4 regions of the Staphylococcus epidermidis genome follow, and region 1 is predicted to be linked to each of the others. Evidence: riboswitches for the same ligand, from Rfam matches in the RefSeq annotation. Region 1 holds a riboswitch; each other region holds the start of a gene.
What was found. A riboswitch is a leader RNA that binds a small molecule or an ion and turns the genes downstream of it on or off. The one in region 1 is predicted to bind thiamine pyrophosphate.

Region 2: linked by a shared signal. The riboswitch ahead of FNL83_RS02205 (thiamine phosphate synthase) and the one ahead of FNL83_RS10820 (3-oxoacyl-ACP reductase) in region 1 are both predicted to bind thiamine pyrophosphate.
Region 3: linked by a shared signal. The riboswitch ahead of FNL83_RS01065 (ABC transporter substrate-binding protein) and the one ahead of FNL83_RS10820 (3-oxoacyl-ACP reductase) in region 1 are both predicted to bind thiamine pyrophosphate.
Region 4: linked by a shared signal. The riboswitch ahead of tenA (thiaminase II) and the one ahead of FNL83_RS10820 (3-oxoacyl-ACP reductase) in region 1 are both predicted to bind thiamine pyrophosphate.

The regions. Positions count from the first base shown of each region.
Region 1 covers NZ_AP019721.1:2,195,174-2,200,425, forward strand. Annotated here, with positions in the region: gene FNL83_RS10795 (Cof-type HAD-IIB family hydrolase) at 1-605, opposite strand, end outside; gene tadA (tRNA adenosine(34) deaminase TadA) at 773-1,279, opposite strand; gene FNL83_RS10810 (deoxynucleoside kinase) at 1,346-1,963, shown strand; gene FNL83_RS10815 (deoxynucleoside kinase) at 1,956-2,618, shown strand; TPP riboswitch at 2,773-2,872, shown strand; gene FNL83_RS10820 (3-oxoacyl-ACP reductase) at 2,973-3,725, shown strand; gene FNL83_RS10825 (NtaA/DmoA family FMN-dependent monooxygenase) at 3,787-5,091, shown strand; gene FNL83_RS10830 (HAD family hydrolase) at 5,180-5,252, opposite strand, start outside.
Region 2 covers NZ_AP019721.1:468,921-474,172, forward strand. Annotated here, with positions in the region: gene thiF (thiazole biosynthesis adenylyltransferase ThiF) at 1-335, opposite strand, end outside; gene FNL83_RS02190 (thiazole synthase) at 337-1,104, opposite strand; gene thiS (sulfur carrier protein ThiS) at 1,106-1,306, opposite strand; gene thiO (glycine oxidase ThiO) at 1,290-2,408, opposite strand; gene FNL83_RS02205 (thiamine phosphate synthase) at 2,401-3,000, opposite strand; TPP riboswitch at 3,070-3,179, opposite strand; gene FNL83_RS02210 (pyruvate MFS transporter) at 3,672-4,946, shown strand; gene FNL83_RS02215 (putative quinol monooxygenase) at 5,099-5,252, shown strand, end outside.
Region 3 covers NZ_AP019721.1:215,800-221,051, reverse strand. Annotated here, with positions in the region: gene lpdA (dihydrolipoyl dehydrogenase) at 1-1,270, opposite strand, end outside; gene FNL83_RS01070 (anion permease) at 1,595-3,013, shown strand; TPP riboswitch at 3,228-3,329, shown strand; gene FNL83_RS01065 (ABC transporter substrate-binding protein) at 3,386-4,297, shown strand; gene rarD (EamA family transporter RarD) at 4,405-5,252, opposite strand, start outside.
Region 4 covers NZ_AP019721.1:822,521-827,772, reverse strand. Annotated here, with positions in the region: gene thiM (hydroxyethylthiazole kinase) at 1-526, opposite strand, end outside; gene thiD (bifunctional hydroxymethylpyrimidine kinase/phosphomethylpyrimidine kinase) at 519-1,340, opposite strand; gene tenA (thiaminase II) at 1,333-2,022, opposite strand; TPP riboswitch at 2,094-2,192, opposite strand; gene FNL83_RS04040 (transglycosylase family protein) at 2,306-2,965, opposite strand; gene FNL83_RS04035 (single-stranded DNA-binding protein) at 3,353-3,748, opposite strand; gene FNL83_RS04030 (YwpF-like family protein) at 3,939-4,379, shown strand; gene fabZ (3-hydroxyacyl-ACP dehydratase FabZ) at 4,697-5,134, opposite strand; gene murA (UDP-N-acetylglucosamine 1-carboxyvinyltransferase) at 5,168-5,252, opposite strand, start outside.

The DNA.
Region 1 (5,252 bases):
CCTCTTGATGATGAGGATACTGCTAAATTTGGTGATGATGCTAACTCCTGACCTACTTGGTCGATTTTACTTAAATCTGCATCAAAAGCTAACACCTTCATAATAAGTTCTCCAGGAATATCTTCAATTGAATCATAATTTTCTACAACTTTTAAAGTACCGTTATCTATGCGTTTTTGTATATTATTTCGTATCTTGGCTACATCTGCTTTTTGACCCGCACGTTCTGCAATATCTATATAGATTGCTAAATCACGTTTAGGATCTTCTGTATATATGCCACGATTTGTGTAAATTTGATAATAAATATGATTATTTTTAAGTGCTGTCGTAATTTTGTGTACTAAATCATGATTAAGATGTGATGTACTCATTATGTTAAATGATTCCTCACGAACTTCTGCACCATTCAAACATATGTAAGGGACTTTTAAATCTGTTTCAGCAACAGGTGTTTGTGCCTCGTAAAACGCTCTACCAGTTGCAATAACTACTGTAATGCCGTTCGCTTGCGCAAATTTTATAGCTTCTTGATTCATAGTGGTGATTTCATGACCAGCGTTAAGTAATGTTCCATCCATATCCGTTGCTATTAGCTTTATCATTAGTTGACCTCGTTTCCACTTATTTTAAAGTGATGCTATATGAATTTTTTAAATTAATTTAAAATTTATGTGTGTAGCATATGTCTTAACTTCATTATTATTATATGTTATCACACAATCTTTAACGATTTACTAGACTTCAAAAATACGTTTATTTATGTACGACATCATTTTAACAAATTTATATCCTTTTGTATCTTCCCCTGTTTTTCTGCTTTTTTCTTTTCACGTATTTCCTTAAAAAAACTTCTCAATAGTTCTGCACACTCTTCTTCTAAAATTCCTTTTTCTACGGTTGCCCTATGATTAAACTGGGGTTGTTCTAATAAATTCATAAGACTTCCCGAACAACCTCCCTTGGGATCAGTAGCACCATACACAACCTTTGGAATACGGCTCATAATAATAGTGCCCGCACACATAACACAGGGCTCTAATGTAACATACAACGTACATTCTTCTAATCTCCAACTGCCGACAACTTCTGAAGCCCGTTCTATCGCTATGTGCTCTGCGTGGGCGGTAGGTTGCTGCAATGTTTCCCTTAAATTATGTGCACGTGCAATGACTTGACCCTCTTTAACAATAACTGCTCCGATTGGAACTTCTCCTAATGCTTTGGCTTTGTGTGCTTCATTAATTGCTAAGCGCATGTAATCATGATTTTTTTTCATATGTGTTGGAATACCTCACTTATGGTACAATACTCATTGTCTATCTTAACATTTGGAGAAGTGATTATGAATAAACCATTTATTGCAATCGAAGGACCTATAGGTGTTGGTAAATCCTCTCTTGCTCACCGATTAAGCAAGACGTTTGGTTTTTATGAAGAGAAAGAAATTGTTGATGAAAATCCATTTCTATCTGATTTTTATGATGATATAGAAAAATGGAGTTTTCAAACTGAAATGTTCTTTTTATGTAACAGATATAAACAGATTAGAGATATTGAGTCGCTAAATCAAGGTATAGTTAGCGATTATCATATTCATAAAAATAAAATTTTTGCTAAAAATACTTTAGATGCTAAAGAATTTGATAAATTCAGTCGTATTTTTGATATTTTAACTGAAGATATCGAAATGCCAAATACAATTATCTTTTTAGATGCTGATTTAAATGTATTAAAATCAAGAATTGCACAACGTAATCGTAGCTTTGAATCTCATATAGAAGATGACTATTTACTTACTTTAAAAAAAGATTATCTTGCTTATTATGAATCATTAAAGAATGACGGTGCAAATGTCATTCGAATTGATACGTCACAACAAGATTTCGTTAAAAATGATTACGATTACCAAAATATTTTAAATTTAGTAAAACCTATGATTGGAGAAAATAAAGATGAATAATTATGGTATTCCTCAAAATGCAGTAATAACCATTGCTGGTACTGTAGGGGTTGGTAAATCTACGTTAACACAAGCACTTGCTGATAAGTTAAATTTTAAAACTTCCTTTGAGAATGTAGACCATAATCCTTATTTAGATAAATTTTATCATAATTTTGAACGTTGGAGCTTTCATCTTCAAATTTACTTTCTTGCTGAACGTTTTAAGGAACAAAAACGCATGTTTGAGTATGGTGGAGGTTTCGTTCAAGATCGTTCAATTTATGAGGATGTAGATATTTTTGCAAAAATGCATGAAGAACAAGGAACAATGAGTGCTGACGACTATCACACGTATTACGAATTATTTAATGCAATGGTCATGACACCTTATTTTCCAAAGCCTGATGTTCTAATTTATCTAGAATGTGATTATGATGAAGTAATTGATCGTATTCAACAGCGTGGACGTGACATGGAAATCAATACAGATCCAGAATATTGGAGAAAACTATTTAAACGGTATGAAAATTGGATTAACAATTTTAATGCATGTCCTGTTGTTCGACTTAATATTAATGAATATGACATACACGAAGATTTAGACTCCCTTGATCCAGTCATTGATAAAATTGCTCAAGTTATTAAAGCATACCGACAAGTGGATACAAGATAATATATCCAATTGTAGAAAATTAGAGCTTATATTTGTATACTTTCACAAGCTATTTCATATACTTTTTACTTCAATATTAAAATAACAGATATAGCTATTATTAAGAATGTTGACAATATTTTATAAAAATTCTATGTTTGTACTATAAGTGAATTATATGCACTAGGGGTGTTTTTTAACTGAGATGGATATCATCCAAACCCTTTGAACCTGAACTAGCTTATACTAGCGGAGGAAAGTGTTGAATCTCATCTAATTATCATTCTGTCTTTATATATTGATTTGGATGCACAACTTTTCTCATGAAGGTTGTGCATTTTTTCTTATACAAATAAAAATATTGGGGGCATGAAGATGAAAAAAACTGCAATTATCACGGGAAGTAGTCGTGGATTAGGCGCTAAAATTGCAATAACTTTACTAGAAAAAGGCTACAATGTTGTTGTTAATTACAAACAAAATAAGGATAAAGCTGAAAAATTAATTAGAAATTATAATCAAAGTAAGGCTATAGCTATTCAAGCTGATGTGACAGACAGAAACGATGTGAATCAAATGATTCAAACTGCCACACAACATTTTGGAAAAATAGATATAGTAATCAATAATGCACTTGTTGGTTTTAAATTTGATCCAAATCAGCAAAAATCGTTTGAAGATTTAACTTGGGAAGATTATCAACAACAACTTAATGGTACTTTAAAAGGAGCATTTAATGTGACTCAAAGCGTCATACCACAATTTATAGAACAACAAAGTGGATGCATTATTAGTATTGGAACCAATTTGTATCAAAATCCAGTCGTACCTTATCATGAGTATACAACAGCAAAGGCAGGTCTCATCGGCTTTACCCGTAATATTGCTGCAGAACTTGGACAATATGGTATCACAGCAAATGTTGTTTCTGGAGGATTACTCAAAACGACTGATGCAAGTGCAGTTACTACACCTGAAGTATTTGATTTAATTGCTCAAACTACACCTCTTAGAAAAGTAACATCACCTCAAGATGTAGCCAATATGGTTGTATATCTCGCTTCAGACGAAGCACGTGGCGTGACAGGTCAAAATATTACCGTTGACGGTGGTTTAACAATGAACTAAGCGTTTACACTCTTCGGTTGTGTATTTTTTACAAAAAGATAATAATTAATGAGGTGTTCATATGACAAATAATCACTTTCTTAACATAGGTGTGTTACTGTATGGGTGTGGTCATCATCAAGCGGCATGGCGTATGAAAGATTCTAATATTGAGGATATCGGCAACATATCTTATTATCAGCATTTAGCTCAAATAGCTGAGAAAGGCTTTTTGGATATCGTCTTTTTTGCAGACAATCAAGCCTTTAATGCGAGTGATAATACTACTATGCCCGCTTTTTGGTTTGATCCTATAATTAACTTATCAGCTATTGCACAAGTTACATCGCATATAGGATTAGTGCCAACAATATCGAGTACATTTTCAAATCCATTCACCGCTTCTCGTCAATTATTAAGTCTAGACTACTTATCTCATGGCCGTGTAGGTTGGAATTTGGTCACATCCATGACAGATATTGAAGCCCAAAATCACAGTCTTCAATACTTACCGGAAAGACATGAGCGCTACAAAAAAGCAGATGAATTTGCATCGGTAATGAATAAGCTATTCACTTCTTGGTCAACTGCATCTTATGTACCAGATAAAAACAACAACAAAATTATTGAGTCTAAAGATATTAAACCTTTTTATCATGAGGGGGACTATTTTCAAGTACGAGGACCACATACAACACCACAAAGTCCTCAAGGTAAACCAGTATCTATGCAAGCCGGTGCGTCAAAAGAAGGTATTGCATTAGCAGCAAAATATGCTGATGCTGTTTACTCTGTTTCATGGGATATTAAGCAAGCACGTAGTTATAAAAAGAAATTGTCTGATGCTATATCTAAAACTCACCATCCAGATAGAAAAATTAAAATTTTCCCTGGTTTAGTAACGTATGTAGGTGAAACCCATGAAAAAGCATTATCAAAAAAAGCAGAACTTGATCAAAAGTTACCCATTGAAGATGCTTTAAAGCAACTCAGTTTTTTTGTTCAACAAGATTGTTCAGATTGGGAATTAGATGAACCAGTTCCTCCCTTACCTCCCGTTGAAAATTTCAAAGGTCCGATTGGTCGATATGAAACAGTTTTAGCAATTATAAAAGATAAACAACCAACTGTAAGAGAATTATTAGGTTACCTAAGTGCCGGTGGTGGTCATCTTACTCTTATAGGTACACCTGAGGAGATAGTGGATGAGATGGAGCACTGGTTTAATGAAGGCGTTGCAGACGGCTTTAATCTGATGCCACCTTCATTACCCCATAGCCTTGAAGATTTTGTAAAATACATTATACCAGAACTACAACGTCGTTCTTTATTTAAAAATTCTTATAATCAACCTACACTACGTACATTATTAAATCTCAACTCATAAAACCGATGATTTTTATGTATTATTAAAAGAAAAAGACGTAGACGTGCGAATCAACTCACACATCTACGTCTTACTCAATTTAAAAATTTTATTTTCCGTATTGTTCTATAACTTGTTTAACATCTTTTGCACTGTTTATGATGACATCTGCGTCGTAGAGT
Region 2 (5,252 bases), 700 kb from region 1:
AAATTTTCGATATTTGATGAAGTAACTTCTAAATCATAAGTTGTTAGATTGACATTTATATTAATTTGATTAACCTTATGCTTGATTGCTTCAACTTTGGATATTAAAGTATGTGCGTCTTCTTCATCGAAGAGTGTTTGTCGATGTAAATTTGAAATTTCAACAATATCCATATCGACGATTGCAATATGATGAGCCCCCATGCGTGCGAGTTGATCTACAATATGGCTTCCTAAAGCACCAGCGCCAAAAATAAGTATTTGAGAGGAGGATAGCTTTTGCTGACCCTCTTCTCCAAATGGTGCAAAGCGTGTTTGACGTTCATAACGCGACATTTTACAAGAACCCTAAACCTTCTGATGGACTAGATGCTTGTGCAGTATACTTAACAGGAATGCGTCCAGCTTCATATGAAAGTCTGCCAGCATTTATACCTAATTTCATTGCTTCAGCCATTTTCACAGGATCTTTTGCCGCTGAAATGGCTGTGTTGAGTAAAATACCATCTGCGCCAAGCTCCATGGCATGACACGCATCTTTAGGGGAACCAATACCAGCATCTACGATTACAGGTACACTAGCATTTTCGATAATATAACTTAAATTTAATGGGTTATTAATACCTCTTCCTGTACCAATAGGGGATGCAAGTGGCATAACTGCGTGTACACCCAATTCTTCTAAACGTTGAGCTAAAACTAAATCGTTAGAGATGTAAGGACAAACAGTGTAACCTTTTTCTAACAATACTTTGCATGCCTCGTATGTTTCGAATGGATCAGGTAATAATGTTTCGTCATCACCAATGACTTCGACTTTAATCATGTCACATACACCTGCGTGATTAGCAATTTCAGCAATTCTGATAGCTTCTTGAGCTGTTTTGGCACCTGCAGTATTTGGAAAAGTGATAAAATCTTTTAAATTAACGTTTGCAAGTGGGTTAGGTAGGTTACGATCATATAAATTCATACGTCTTACTGCAAATGTAAGTACATTTGTTTCAGATGCCTCAATTGCTTTTGACTGAACCTCTTCATTTTCAAATTTTCCAGTACCTAAAAGTAAACGAGATTGTAATTCTAAATTTCCTATTTTAAACATATTAACCGCCTCCAACAATTTCTAGTAATTCTAATCTGTCGTCTTCTCTTACAGTATATTCTTCATATTTGTCTTGCTTGATAAGTTCTTTGTTTAGTTCAACAATCACTCGTTTTGGGTCTAATTCAAGTGAATGTAAAACCTCTTGTATCGATTGATTCTGATCGAAAGTGAAGAGGTCGCCATTAATGATACACTTCATGATTATTCCTCCTTGTAACTGTAAAACTTGAATAACGTGATGGTTTAATACCAGAAAGTAGCCAATTGGCAATGTCACGACCGATAATAGGTGACAATAATATTCCGTTTCGATAATGACCACTTATCACGTATAAGCCATCATCAATTTGATCCATGACTGGCATTTCTTTTTCTGTGTATGGTCTTACTCCTGACCATTTCTTCAGTATATGACTGTCTTTTAGTTGAGGGACACGATGATATGCATGGCGAAGAAGCCAATCCATACCTTCATCTGTAGTACCGACAGAATAATTATTAAATTCACTCGTCGCACCAATTAAAAAACGATTGGGTTGTTTTGGAACGATGTAACAACCATTAGTCATAAATAATGTCTCAGTAAGTGAAAGATCGTTATTTTCTAATAAGATAACTTCACCTTTAACGCCAATCACTTGTCGTTGTAGATGATATTGTGTTAATAATTGCGAAGACCATGCGCCACCTGCAACGATAATTTTGTGCGCTTCAATTGTTGAAGATTGATCGGTTTTCACTGAATAATAGCCATTATGCCGTTCTATTGAAGTGACCTCTGTAGACTCATAACGCTTAATCTCTCTTAACTTCATTGATTCTACTAATGCCAGTGTGTAATGATGTGCATTAATTTGACCATCGTGTGGTATGTGAATGGCCGCGTATGAAGGTTTAACTTCACCATGTGTAAGTTGTAGCAAATCATCATCTGATAATTGTTTGACACTACGGTCTTGACTATTCAGAAATTGATATTGTCGTTTTATAGATGAGATATCATCGTGTTCATTAGCAATTTTGATAAGTCCTGAATTTTTAAATTGAATGTCTATGCCTGTTTCATCTAATAATGATTTACTTAATTGTGGAAACATAGCACGAGATTCGATGGCTAATTGAAACAAGTCACTATCCTCTGTAAATTCATTTTGTGCACCAAGCATACCTCCAGCTTTATATGACGCATGCTTTCCAGGTACATCTCTATCTATGACTGCAACATCTAAGTGTGTTGCACTGAGGTGTCTAGCAATTGACATACCAATAACTCCTGAACCAATGATTAGTACATCATGCATGAGTAGACCACTCCTTTCTTAATTGTTTAATTTCTTCTAGTGAAGCATTGTTAAAATATGATATGGCACATATACCTTTAAATCCAGGTGGCATCTTTTGAAGTGAATGTTCATTAATACCACCAATAGCATAAATAGGGATAGGAACATTTAATGCCTGTTGGATAGCTTCTTTAGAACGCGGTGGTACATTTGGATGTGAAGAGGTAGGAAAAATATGTCCAAAAAAGACAGAATCCAAACCATTTTCGTAACATCGTTTTACTGTTTCAACGTCATGTGTAGACATACTTACACAAATATCAGGATGAGCTTCTTTATATGTGAAAGCAGTTGTGTCATTTTCTTTAAAATGGATACGTTTAAGGTGTAAATCCTCTAACAGTGTCACATCGCTATGAATAATTATTTTATCTTTACTAAAACCCAATTGAAGTAAAGATTGAATCATGTCCTTGTTTTCTTCGTTATTCATGGAAGTGCGAAATAACAAGCCATCAATAGCTTCTTCGATATGTTTATAATGCTGTAAATCGTCCCTAGTCAGTTGTTTATGATATGTAATCGCAATAAATATAAATATCCCCCCCAATTTCTACAATAAAAAACGCCATTTCCCTTATATTGGGAAATAGCGTTGAGCTTTAGTATGACTTCATAAAATTGAGCGTCGCCACTTCCCTACGCCAGTATGAACTGGATCAGGTTCCAGGAATTATAAAGTCAGTTCTTTACTCTCAGCCTTAAACAAAGGCACTTCCAGTGGTTAAATATGAAATTAATTTACAAGATATTAAATGTTTCGTTTACAATATTTTACTACCTTTAATAAAAGACTTCAAATTTCTTTACAATTTCTATTAAGAAGATTGTAGATATCGTATTCATTTAAAAGTTATTATTATCATTTGCAAATCATTTTTAACTTTTATTGGTCAATTACATATTTAGAAACCATTTTTAAAAAATCAATAACTAATGATTGCTAATATATTGTGAGAATAGGGTGTAAGGGGCGCGGTAAAAGATATAAAAGTGTATGATGCATCTAAAATGCACAAAAAATATTAAAAAGTTCAAAAAAAATTCACAAAAAGTATTGTAACCGTTTACACTACGTGCTATATTAATAAAAAATTGTAGCGCTACAACTTAACAGTTGTTTTAAAAATTGAAGTTAAAACAGTCACCAGAGGGGATTTCTGAAACATAACGACATCATAATAAGAAACAACATAATACAAATGGAAGTAGGAAACAAATATGAAAGAAAAACGTAGTAATGTTCGTTGGTATTTTGCAATAGGGTTCTTCTTTATTGGGGTTATTGCTTACATGGATCGATCTAACATATCTTATATTGCAGTACCGATGATGAAAGATTTGGGGTTAACTAAGACACAATTTGGTTTATTAGCATCATTTTTCTCCCTAGGATATGCATTAATGCAAGTACCTTCGGGGATGTTAGCAGAGAAGTTTGGACCACGTAAAATGATTACTGTCGCTTTAGTTTGGTGGAGTGCATTTACCATCTTAACAGGGATGATTAAACATCATGGTTTACTTTACTTTATTAGATTCTTATTTGGTGTTGGTGAAGCGCCAATGTATCCATCCAATGCAGTTTTTAACTCTTTTTGGTTCGCTAAAAATGAAAAAGGTCGTGCATCTAGTGCGTTGTTAGCAGGATCTTATTTTGGTCCAGTTTTAGCACCTATCATCACGATAGCCATTGTCAATGCTTTTAACTGGCAAGCCGTTTTCTATATTTTCGGGGTTGTAGGAATTTTAATGGCAGTTCTTTGGGCAATTATTGCTAAAGACTTACCAGAACAACATAAAATGGTAAACGATGCCGAGAAAAGATTTATTACTCAAAATCGTGATATTGTCGCAACTGAGAAATCTTTACCACCGTGGAAACGTTTTTTAAGTCATTTCAGTTTCTACGCAATCGCATTGCAATACTTTGTAGTTCAGTTTGTTATCGCGTTGTTCCTAATATGGTTACCAACATATTTAACTGAACAATATCATGTGAATTTCAAAGAAATGACTATCAGTGCATTACCTTGGTTATTTATGTTCTTCTTAATTTTATTTGCTGGAGCTATTTCAGACAAGATTTTGAATACAGGTCAATCACGTTTTGTTGCACGTGGCGTAATTGCGATTGCGGGATTTGTGGTATTCTCAATTTCAATTTTCTTAGCAGTACATACAGACAACTTATATGTAACCATTTTCTGGTTATCACTTTGTTTAGGTGGCGTAGGTATTTCTATGGGAATGAGTTGGGCTGCAGCCACTGACTTAGGTCGTAATTTCTCTGGAACTGTGTCAGGTTGGATGAACTTATGGGGAAATGTTGGCGCACTTATTAGTCCTTTACTTGCAGGAATTGTTGTAGATCATTTAGGATGGTCAATGACATTACAACTCTTAATCGTTCCGGCTATTATAGCAGCAATTCTATGGTTCTTCGTTAAACCAGATAAACCTCTTATTGTTAGTGAAGAACACGTTAATAAATAATATTTTTCAAACACATGCAATGACATTCGTATCATTGCGTGTGTTTATTCTTTTATTATGTGGTATAGAGCATGGAAGCGATAAGCGAATTGTTTTTTTTATCAGTTATAAACTGCTAAACTTATAATTAATATGTATAGGAGTTGACTAAAATGATTATAATTAATGCTAAATTAAAAATCGATGCTAATAAACGCGAGGATTATCTAAAACTTATGAAAGAATTAGTCATAAATTCTAGAAAAGAAGATGGTAATTTATTCTATCATCATTACGAAGATGTAACTGAGAAAAATGTCTTTGTCG
Region 3 (5,252 bases), 440 kb from region 1:
GAGAAAGTTCATGAATCGTACCCTCTGATGCTTTGACACTTAAAAGTTCTCCAATTATATCTGTAGCATGTGGTCCTACAATAAAAGCACCAAGAACCTCTCCATACTTTTTATCAACGACAAGTTTAATAAATCCTTCATTTTCTCCTTTGATTAACGCCTTTGCATTCCCTTGAAATGCTGATTGAGTCACTTTCACATCATAACCAGCCTCTTTAGCTTGCGCTTCTGATAACCCAACTGATGCTGCTTCCAGTCTTGTGTATATACAACGCGTAATATCTTCTTGACGCACAAGTGACGGCTGTTTGTTCATTATTGTTTCGACAACATGAATGCCATGTGCACTTGCTGCATGTGCAAGTTGATATCCTTTAATTAAATCTCCTATAGCATAGACATGTTTTTGACTCGTTTCATAATGTTCATTGACTTTAAAGAATTTACCATCCATTTCCAAATTTAAATCTTTTGCAACTTGCGTATTCGGTTGTCTACCTGTTGCAACAAGAAGGGTATCAAAGCTAACATCATCTTGCCCATCTAATATTATTTTCGATTCCTTAACTTGTTTTATCTTTGCTTTCGTCAGTATCTTAATACCTTGATTATCTAAATGTGCTTTTAACATTTCTCTAGTTTCGTTGATTTCAGTTAATAAAATGTCATCTGCAACTTCTATTATCGTAACTCTAACTCCAAGATCAGCCATTGAGGATGCGAGTTCTGTTGCAATCACACCCCCACCGATAACCGCTAACTGTTTTGGTAGCTTCTCTAAATCGAAAAATGTATCGGTTGTTTCATAATTGACTTGATCTAACCCATCAATTGGTGGAATGAACGGCTGACTGCCAGTTGCTAAAATTATATCTTTCGCTTGATACGTTTCATTATTAACGTCCACTTTTAAGTTTTTAGAAATTCGTGCTTCCCCTTCAATATAAGTAACTTTATTTTTCTTTAACAACTGCTTCACGCCACCCGTAAGTGTTTGTACAACTTTCTTTTTTCGTTGGACAAATTGAGTAAAATCAATTTTTAAGTCTTTCGTTGTGATTCCCCAATCGTTTGCAACTCGTATGCTGTGTGCTTTCTCGCCGTGTTCTAACAACGTTTTAGAGGGGATGCAACCTACATTTAAGCACGTGCCTCCAGCATTATTTTTTTCAATGACTGCAACATTTTTACCAAGTTGCGCACCACGTATTGCAGCTACATAGCCACCAGGTCCAGCTCCTATTACGATTAAGTCATATGATTTACTCATATAATAAATGCCTCCTTTCACCAATAGTACGTTGTGCCATCCCAATTTCATTTGCATGAGGAATAAGAAATTTTACATTTGTAAGCGCTTTCTTATTCCTTCGATTCCATTCTACTTCAAGTATTTTGAGTTTTCAAACAATTGTATGTTGTTAATTATTAATACTTTATAAACTTTATAAATTACTGTTTATCTAACTCTTAAACTGATTTAAAAAAGTAATGATGTTTGAACGTTGTACGATTATAAAAAGACCTGTACATCAGCGTGTGATAAGACTATGATTAAAATGTAAAAAAGATTTAGGTAAAGGAAGATGGTGTCGTGGGAAGTACTGTTAAATATCGTAAGTTTATTCTACCTATTGTCGTTGGTTTAATTATCTGGGCATTGACGCCTATTAAACCAGATGCCTTAAATGATCAAGCTTGGTTTATGTTTGCTATTTTTGTGTCAACCATCATTGCTTGTATTACCCAACCTATGACTATAGGTGCAGTATCAATCATTGGTTTTACAATCATGATTTTGGTTGGAATTGTTGATACAAAAACTGCCGTTCAAGGCTTCGGTAATAGTAGTATTTGGCTTATTGCAATGGCCTTTTTCATTTCAAGAGGATTTGTAAAAACAGGGCTAGGTCGACGTATTGCTCTGCAATTCGTTAAATTATTTGGAAAGAAAACGCTTGGTTTGGCTTATTCACTTGTTGGTGTTGATCTTATCTTATCTCCTGCTACGCCAAGTAATACAGCACGTGCTGGTGGTATTATGTTTCCAATCATTAAGTCCTTGTCAGAGTCATTTGGTTCATCGCCGAGAGATGGTTCTGAGAGAAAAATGGGTGCGTTTTTAATCTTTACTGAGTTCCAAGGTAATTTAATTACTTCAGCTATGTTTTTAACAGCTATGGCCGGTAACCCTATAGCACAAAGTTTAGCTGAAAAAACGGCACACGTTCAAATTACATGGATGAATTGGTTTGTTGCTGCTATTATACCCGGATTGATTTCCCTCATCGTTGTCCCTTTCATTATTTATAAATTATACCCACCAACTGTTAAAGAAACGCCTAACGCTAAAAAATGGGCTACTGAACAACTAGAAGAAATGGGACATATGTCTATAGCCGAAAAATTGATGGTTGGCATCTTTATCATAGCATTGGCTTTGTGGGTATTAGGAAGCTTCATTAATGTTGATGCCACGCTCACTGCATTTATTGCTTTAGCATTGTTATTATTAACAGGTGTATTAGCGTGGTCAGATATTTTAAATGAAACAGGAGCATGGAATACACTCGTTTGGTTCTCAGTTCTTGTATTAATGGCAGAACAATTAAACAAGTTAGGCTTTATCCCATGGTTAAGCAAACTCATTGCTCAAGGTTTGAATGGCTTTAGTTGGCCTATCGTTTTAGTTTTACTCATCTTGTTTTATTTCTACTCACATTATTTATTCGCAAGTGCAACAGCACATGTCAGCGCCATGTACGCCGCGTTACTCGGTGTTGCAGTCGCTTCGGGTGCACCGCCATTATTCAGTGCATTAATGTTAGGGTTCTTTGGTAACTTACTGGCATCAACAACACACTATAGTAGTGGACCAGCGCCCATATTATACGCAGCTGGCTATGTTACACAAAAGCGCTGGTGGACTATGAATATTGTACTTGGTATAGTCTATTTTATTATTTGGATTGGTGTAGGTTCACTATGGATGAAACTCATTGGTATGATGTAAAGTTAGAATTTTAATTAAACTTCAGTTCATCAAATATATTGTAAGCTAACGTTTGAAACGTTAGCTTATTTTTTTGCATCATACTCCCAAGATTAATATTTACTATATTCATTTCACTTTTTATTTTTTTGCATCATACTCCCAAGATTAATATTTACTATATTCATTTCACTTTTTATTCAATTCAACTATGTTATTCTGTACATAGATTAACTAGTATCACTAGGGGTGCAATTCAATTTGCTGAGAGAAAGTCTACTTTCAACCCTTGAACCTGTTGGTTAGCACCGGCGTAGGAAAGTGAGCAATATTGATAACTGTTTCTTCATTCACTTTTTTACGCAATAATTAAATGGATGGAGGAATTTTTTTATGGACAAATTAACAGTAGGTTTAGAATGGTTTTTAAATCCTGATCATATGCTGTTAATCTTAGGTATCGAAAAAGGTTGGTTTAAAGAAGAATCATTAGAAATTGAGATGATTGAACCAAAGGAACACTTTGACGCACTAGACGAGATTGAAAATGGTTCAATGGATATCGCGATTACTGAACCTATTCATCTGGTTCAAGATAGAGCTAAAGAACAAAACGTCATCGGGTTTGCGAGATATCTTCACACTAACGGAGGTATTATGTATAACAAAGATAAAAATATCGCTCGCCCCAAAGATTTAATCGGTAAACGGCTTCAATATCCTGGCGCTCCCGGTCCAGGTGGTATTGCCATGGCTAAAACGATGATTGAAGCAGATGGTGGCACATATAAAGAGGGTGACATCACACCAGTTAATCATAGCTTTTATCATACTGATGCACTTTTAACTGATAAAGCTGATGCTGCTACACTCATTTTCGAAAATTTTGAAATTCTTGAAGCTAGAAATCAAGGACTTAATGTAGATTATTTTCCACTTAAAAATTATAATGTACCCGATTTTTGTCAACTCATTTTCATTACTACACCTGAAGTATTAAATACGAGTGAGGTCAAACTTAAAAAGTTTCTGAAAGTCATTCAAAAGGCCATTCATTACATCAATCATCATTTAGAAAGTGCAATTGAAATTTACTCAACGTATACTCAAACTGATATCTCTAACCAATTAAACAAAGATACAATTGAAGCAACAGCTAAATGTTTTACAAATGATTTGTCTATGAGTTCCGACTACTACAATGATTTACAGTTGTGGCTTAAAGAAGTCAATGATATTAAAGACACGATTAACCCAACTTTATATTTTACAAATCAACTACTATTCAGTCGATATACAAAATAAAAAATACACCTTCACTCTATTTAAACGTTAATGTACACATCAATAGTTAGAATCAATATCTAATTTAGAGAATGTACATCAAATAAAGTGAAGGTATATTTATTTTACTATTTTACAACTGGGTTTTTCTTAATTTGAACATATTGAGAAATACTATATAACACAATACCTATCCATATAAAAATAAAGGTAATCAATTGATCAGTATTAAATGGCTCTTTAAAGACAAAGATACCTAAGATAAACATGATTGTCGGCCCTACATATTGAATGAAGCCAGTTAACGATAATGGAATTCGCTTAGCACCTGCTGAGAACAGAATCAATGGTATTGCTGTAATTGCACCTGAAAATAGTAGCCAAAATGATGATATATTTAATCCAAATGTTATGTGTTGTTGCTGCCATAGGTAAATAACATAGATTAAACCGGCTGGTGCAGTAACAATACATTCAATAGTGATGCTACTTATCGCATCGATATGCACAATCTTTTTTAGTAAACCATAAATACCAAAAGAAAATGCTAACAGAAGTGAAATAAATGGAAATTCACCGATTTTTATTGTCATATAAAGTACGCCTACTAGTGCAAAAATGATGGCTAACCATTCGAATTTATTAAATCTCTCTTTTAAAAATATAAGCGCCAAGACGATACTCACTAGTGGGTTAATGTAGTAACCTAAGCTAGATTGTAGCACGTGACCATTAGATACTGCCCAAATAAATGTCCCCCAATTCACGGTAATAACATACCCTGCAACTATGATGGCAATAAGTTGCACGGGATGCGATACCAACTGATTAACATCTCTAAAAAAAGCGTTCCGTTGATTTTTTCCTATAATGAGCACAAAAATCATAAATATCACTGAAAAAATAATACGGAATGCCAAAATTTCAAAAGCGCCTATTTCATCAATTAAACGCCAATATATGGGTAAAATCCCCC
Region 4 (5,252 bases), 1.0 Mb from region 1:
ATAATTTAATTATTTTCTCATTTTTTGCAATAATATCATCTTTTCCAGTAATGACAATAGCAGTATTTAAAGTATTAGCCGCTTTTTTTGCAATATTTACTGAATCTAATTCGCTGTCACTGTCAGTACCTTTCATAGTTGTATTAAAATCTATTAATGTCAATATTTCTGAAGCATTGCCTTTTATTACTGTGACATTAACTTCACCAAGAAAACGTTGACAAAAATTTTTACGATATGTAGAAGCACCAACTGCCACTGGATCAAAAACTATTGGTGTACCTTGCTGATTAGCAATTTTACCTATTTTGATAATGTCTTCTTCATTTTCACGTGTGAGTGTACCGATGTTAATTAAAAGCGCACTAGCCATTCGAGTAAAATCTTCAGCTTCTTCTGGTGCCTCACTCATTGCGGGACTAGCACCTAAACTTAGTAAACCATTCGCAGTAAAGTTTTTCACAACATCATTGGTATAGCAAATTACGAGTGGATTTTCTGAACGTAATCGTTCTAAATTATTCATCATCTAAACCTACTTTCTTCATATAAGCAAAATGATTTACAGGTCCTCTCCCCTTGCCAATTTCTGGGGTATGTTCAATACTTAATGAAATAAACTCTTTTGCTTTTTTAACTGCATCTTTTATGGAACGACCTTTAGCTAATTCTGCTGTAATAACTGCTGAAAAAGTACAACCAGTTCCATGAGTATGTTTAGTATCAAAGCGTTTGTTCTCAAAGGTATACGTTTCATTCTTAGTAAAAAGAAAATCTTTAGCATTATTTAAATCGGCTGAATGCCCTCCCTTAATTACAACACCCTTACTACCAATTTCATTAATAAAGATTTGACCTGCTTTACGTATGCTTTCTTCATCATTAATTTTAATACCAGTAATTTCCTCAGCTTCAGGTATATTCGGAGTGACAACATCAGCCAAAGGTAATAATGTTGATTGCAAATGATTTTTAGTATTTTCATCCATCAATGAATCACCACTTTTGGCAAGCATAACTGGATCAATCACATAAGGAATATTGGAATGTTCCTTTAAGTAACTTTGAATCAACTCCATCGTTTTTTTTGTTGCAATCATACCCGTTTTGATAGCTTGTGGTAATTCATCATCAAACACACTATCAAGTTGTTCCTTTACCCATGAAGATTCTAAATTATGGATATGTTGAACTCCTAGGGTATTTTGAGCAACGATACTTGTTATAGTGGCCATACCATAAACGCCACACGCGTGAAATGATTTTAAATCCGCCATAACACCTGCCCCACCGGTGGGATCTGTGCCTGCTATTGTTAGTGCAATTTTAGGTTTATTCATTGTTATTTCCCCCATATTCCCATTTTTCATTAATATATGCCATATTGAAGAAATGTCTCTCATGAATAGTACTTTGCAAGAAATTTTCTTTAATCTCTTTTTTTTCTGTCTCACTACAATGTTTAGTTAAACGGTCCATCAATTGATCGAACACATCAACAAGTTCGTCCATTTCAGTACTATAAAATTGAAACCATTTAGAAGTCACTGATTCTTTATTTAATTTGGGATCTTCCATCGCACGTTTACCAATGACAGCGTAGACGTATGGACAGGGTGCCATCGCTGCAATCGTGAAGGCTGCATTTTCACGTGCAAATGCATTGAAGTACATATGTTTAATATAATGATCACCACTTGGTGGCCATACTTTTTCTTTTACTATTTCTTCATATGGTTCATTAATGAAATCAGCTAGAACCTCATGCGCTTCAACTTCTCCTTCTAACATAAACTCAATTTGTTCTACTAGAAATTTAACATCTTCCATAGAACTCATTTTGGGTATGAGCATTGCATAAATATTTGTAAACTCTTTTAAATAAGAAGCGTCTGCTCTTAAGTATTGTCTTACAGCTTGATTAGATAACTTACCTGCTAGTAAATCTTGAATAAAACCATCATTGTAAATGTCATCAATAATAGGTCTTGATGCTTCCCTCAACTCTTTTGAAAATGTCATAATTAGCCTCCTCAAAAAATAAAACTACTTCCCAGCGAAGAAAGTAGTTAGACCAAGACATCTCAATGACGAATAGTTAATAACTACTTTCCTACGTTGGTATTAACCAAATCAGGTTATAAGGGTCTGAATACATTCATCTCAGCCTTTTGGCTCCCCTAGTAGCAAATAATATATGATTCATTATCAACCATAGCAAACGATTACATGTAAATCAAATAAGTCGTACAATAAAAAACCATCTTCTCAAATTCGAGAAGATGGTAGATACTTCATATTTTAATTATGCAGTTACCCAATGACCTGGGCCACCAGTATTATATAATTTTACTGCTGCTCGGTCTTGTACGCTTTCTGGAGCTTTTGCAGGTGAAACACCTTTATATTGACTTGGAGCAACAGAATCCCAAGTTGATTGTAAGAATTGATATTTACCTGCTGCACCTGAAGATGGGTTTATTGCATGAATATCGCCACCTGATTCACGTTGAGCAATTTGTTGTAAATGTGAATTTACATTTACTGATGAACCACTTGAAGCTTTACTTGAAGAAGTTTGACTTGTAGATGTTGATTTTGTTTGTGGTTGTGCTGTTTGCTCATTTTGTGGTGCTGATACTTGTACAGGTTGTTGTTGTGTAGCTACTTGAGATTGGCTTGGTTGAACAGGTTGCGTAGCATTGTTTGTTGATTCATAACTCCAACTCCAAGTAGAACCATCAGATTCAAAATGATATGAATTACCATTGTAATCAAAATTAATATTATAAGCACCTTCTTGAACAGGGCTTTCATTTAGTGATTGATCATTAGTTAACGCTTTTTGAGCTAACTCTGCTTTATCAACATTTGTAGTCTCACTTGCATGTGCGTCATGACCTGCGTTACCTGCTACAACGCCTAGTCCTATAGCTAATGATGATGCAACTAATGTTTTTTTCATTATTAAAAATCCTCCTAAAAGTGATTTGTTTTCTTAATTTGTTTACGTAACCCACTGTAACATCTATAAAAATCGTGCAGGTTACACTGAAATAAAAATAAACGCCTATTTTTTACACTACAATTACATGAAATAGGATGCTAATTTTTATGAATAACCGTAATGATTCCTATCATGATAGTTTTTTCGAGTCATATTACTACAATATCGTTGTAATACAAATGAAATTTATCAGATAATTATTGAAATTATAGGCCTTTGCTATGTATTTAAAGCGACCTTTTATTAATATTTTATGATTAACAAAGGCCGCTCGAGTATAATTGAAAGAAAGGATAAATTAATTTATTAAATATAGGATGGAGTTTTAAAGGAAAAGTTAGTTGTTTAAATATGAATTATTTCTAAATCATCAGGTTGATAAGTGTTGTTTTCAAATTGATTATCAGAGGGAGTTTCATTGTTTTTATTTTTTGGGGACATGAATTTTATTGTTTCAACGTATAATTCTGTAACAAAATGTGTTTGGCCTTCTTTTTCATATTTTCTTGAACGCATTTGTCCAGTTATACCTACTAAAGTACCTTGACTAGTGTACTTTTCAATATTAGTGGCAGTTTTACCGAAAGCTTTACAAAGTAAATAATCTGTAGAAATTTCATTATTATCATCTTTGTAGTTTCTTTCTGTAGCAACGCAAAATGTTGCTATTTTGTTATCCTCCTTTTCATAGATTTGAGCATCTTTCGTCATTCTACCAACAATGACTATTTTATTTAACATGTGTCACCTCCTTCTTATGTTCTAATCATAACTGAGCTTAGTTCACTGGTCAAAACCACAATTTTATTGAAATTGTTAGTAAATGACGATGAGATTTTGATATATTTAAAGAAAATATTGAAGTATTATATCTAAATCTGACATAAATTTCTATTATTGTATTAATAAAAAAATTTGGAGAAGTGATATTATGAAAACTTTTAAGGCAGTAAGATTTCAAATTGTGAATGAACATGGTGCAATATCAGAATACGTCATTGAAGATGGTGTGATTATAAATAAAGAAGGAAGTGGCACTGGGTGGTTACTAGAAATAGTAATTTCAAATGAACACTATGAAACATTTAAGCAATATAAGGATAACAAACAACTTTTAGATATTAGAGTAGTCATCACAAGACCTGCTAACGATCCAGCGTTATTTAATGCAACAGTTAAAAGCGTTAAAAATTTTAAATATTCAATGTCAGTCGTTTTAGAATGTCACATCTACACTTTGAGACAAGAATACGCTGAGAGTTTATTAGAAGAATTAGTTGATGAAGGACTTACAGGTGAAAAGTTGAAAAAAACATTTAATCGTATGATGCAATCAAAACCTAAGTTGAAAGATGAGAAAATCGAAAGATAAACACCAAGGGTAATTATAAAACATTTAATTTTCATATATTTAAATCATATACAATTTTAAATATTGAACATAAATAAAGCCTAGAACATGAATTAACCATTGTTCCAGGCTCTTTACGAACAGAGATTACTATATTAAAAAGTACTGCCATTTGATACTTATATTTCTAGGCGAGACCTGACTTAAAGTATTTCAACCAGAAATTCAATATACATAAAGTGTTAGGTCAATAATCTGTGCGATATTCTTTAAATAAGTTTTACTATTTTGTTATCACAATACGAATTATTTTACCTAAAGAGTTTAATTATCTAAGATTAAGCATCTTGAATAGCAAAAGTAAGTTCACAGCTACAAGCAAGTTGGCCATCAACAGTCGCTTTAGCCGAACCCTTACCAATAGGACCTTTTATTTTAGTTATTTCAACTTCCAACATTAATGTATCTCCAGGTACGACTTGTTTTTTGAAGCGACACTTATCAATGCCTGCAAACAATGCTATTTTCCCTTTATTTTCTTCACTATTTAACATAGCTACTGCACCAGTTTGCGCTAAAGCTTCTGTAATAAGAACACCAGGCATCACAGCGTAATTAGGGAAATGTCCCTGGAAAAATGGTTCATTACCTGATACTTGCTTTAGTCCTACACACCTTTTACCTTCTTCATACTCTACAATTTTATCTATTAGTAAAAAAGGTTGTCTATGTGGGATAATTTGTTTAATTTGATTATAATCAAAAATCGTTTCCATTTTTAAAACCTCCGAGCTTAAGCTGTAATAATATTATCGATTTACACGTTCTATGTTTGCACCTAGACTTTTTAGTTTTCCATGTAAATTGACGTATCCTCTATCTAGATGCTTTAAC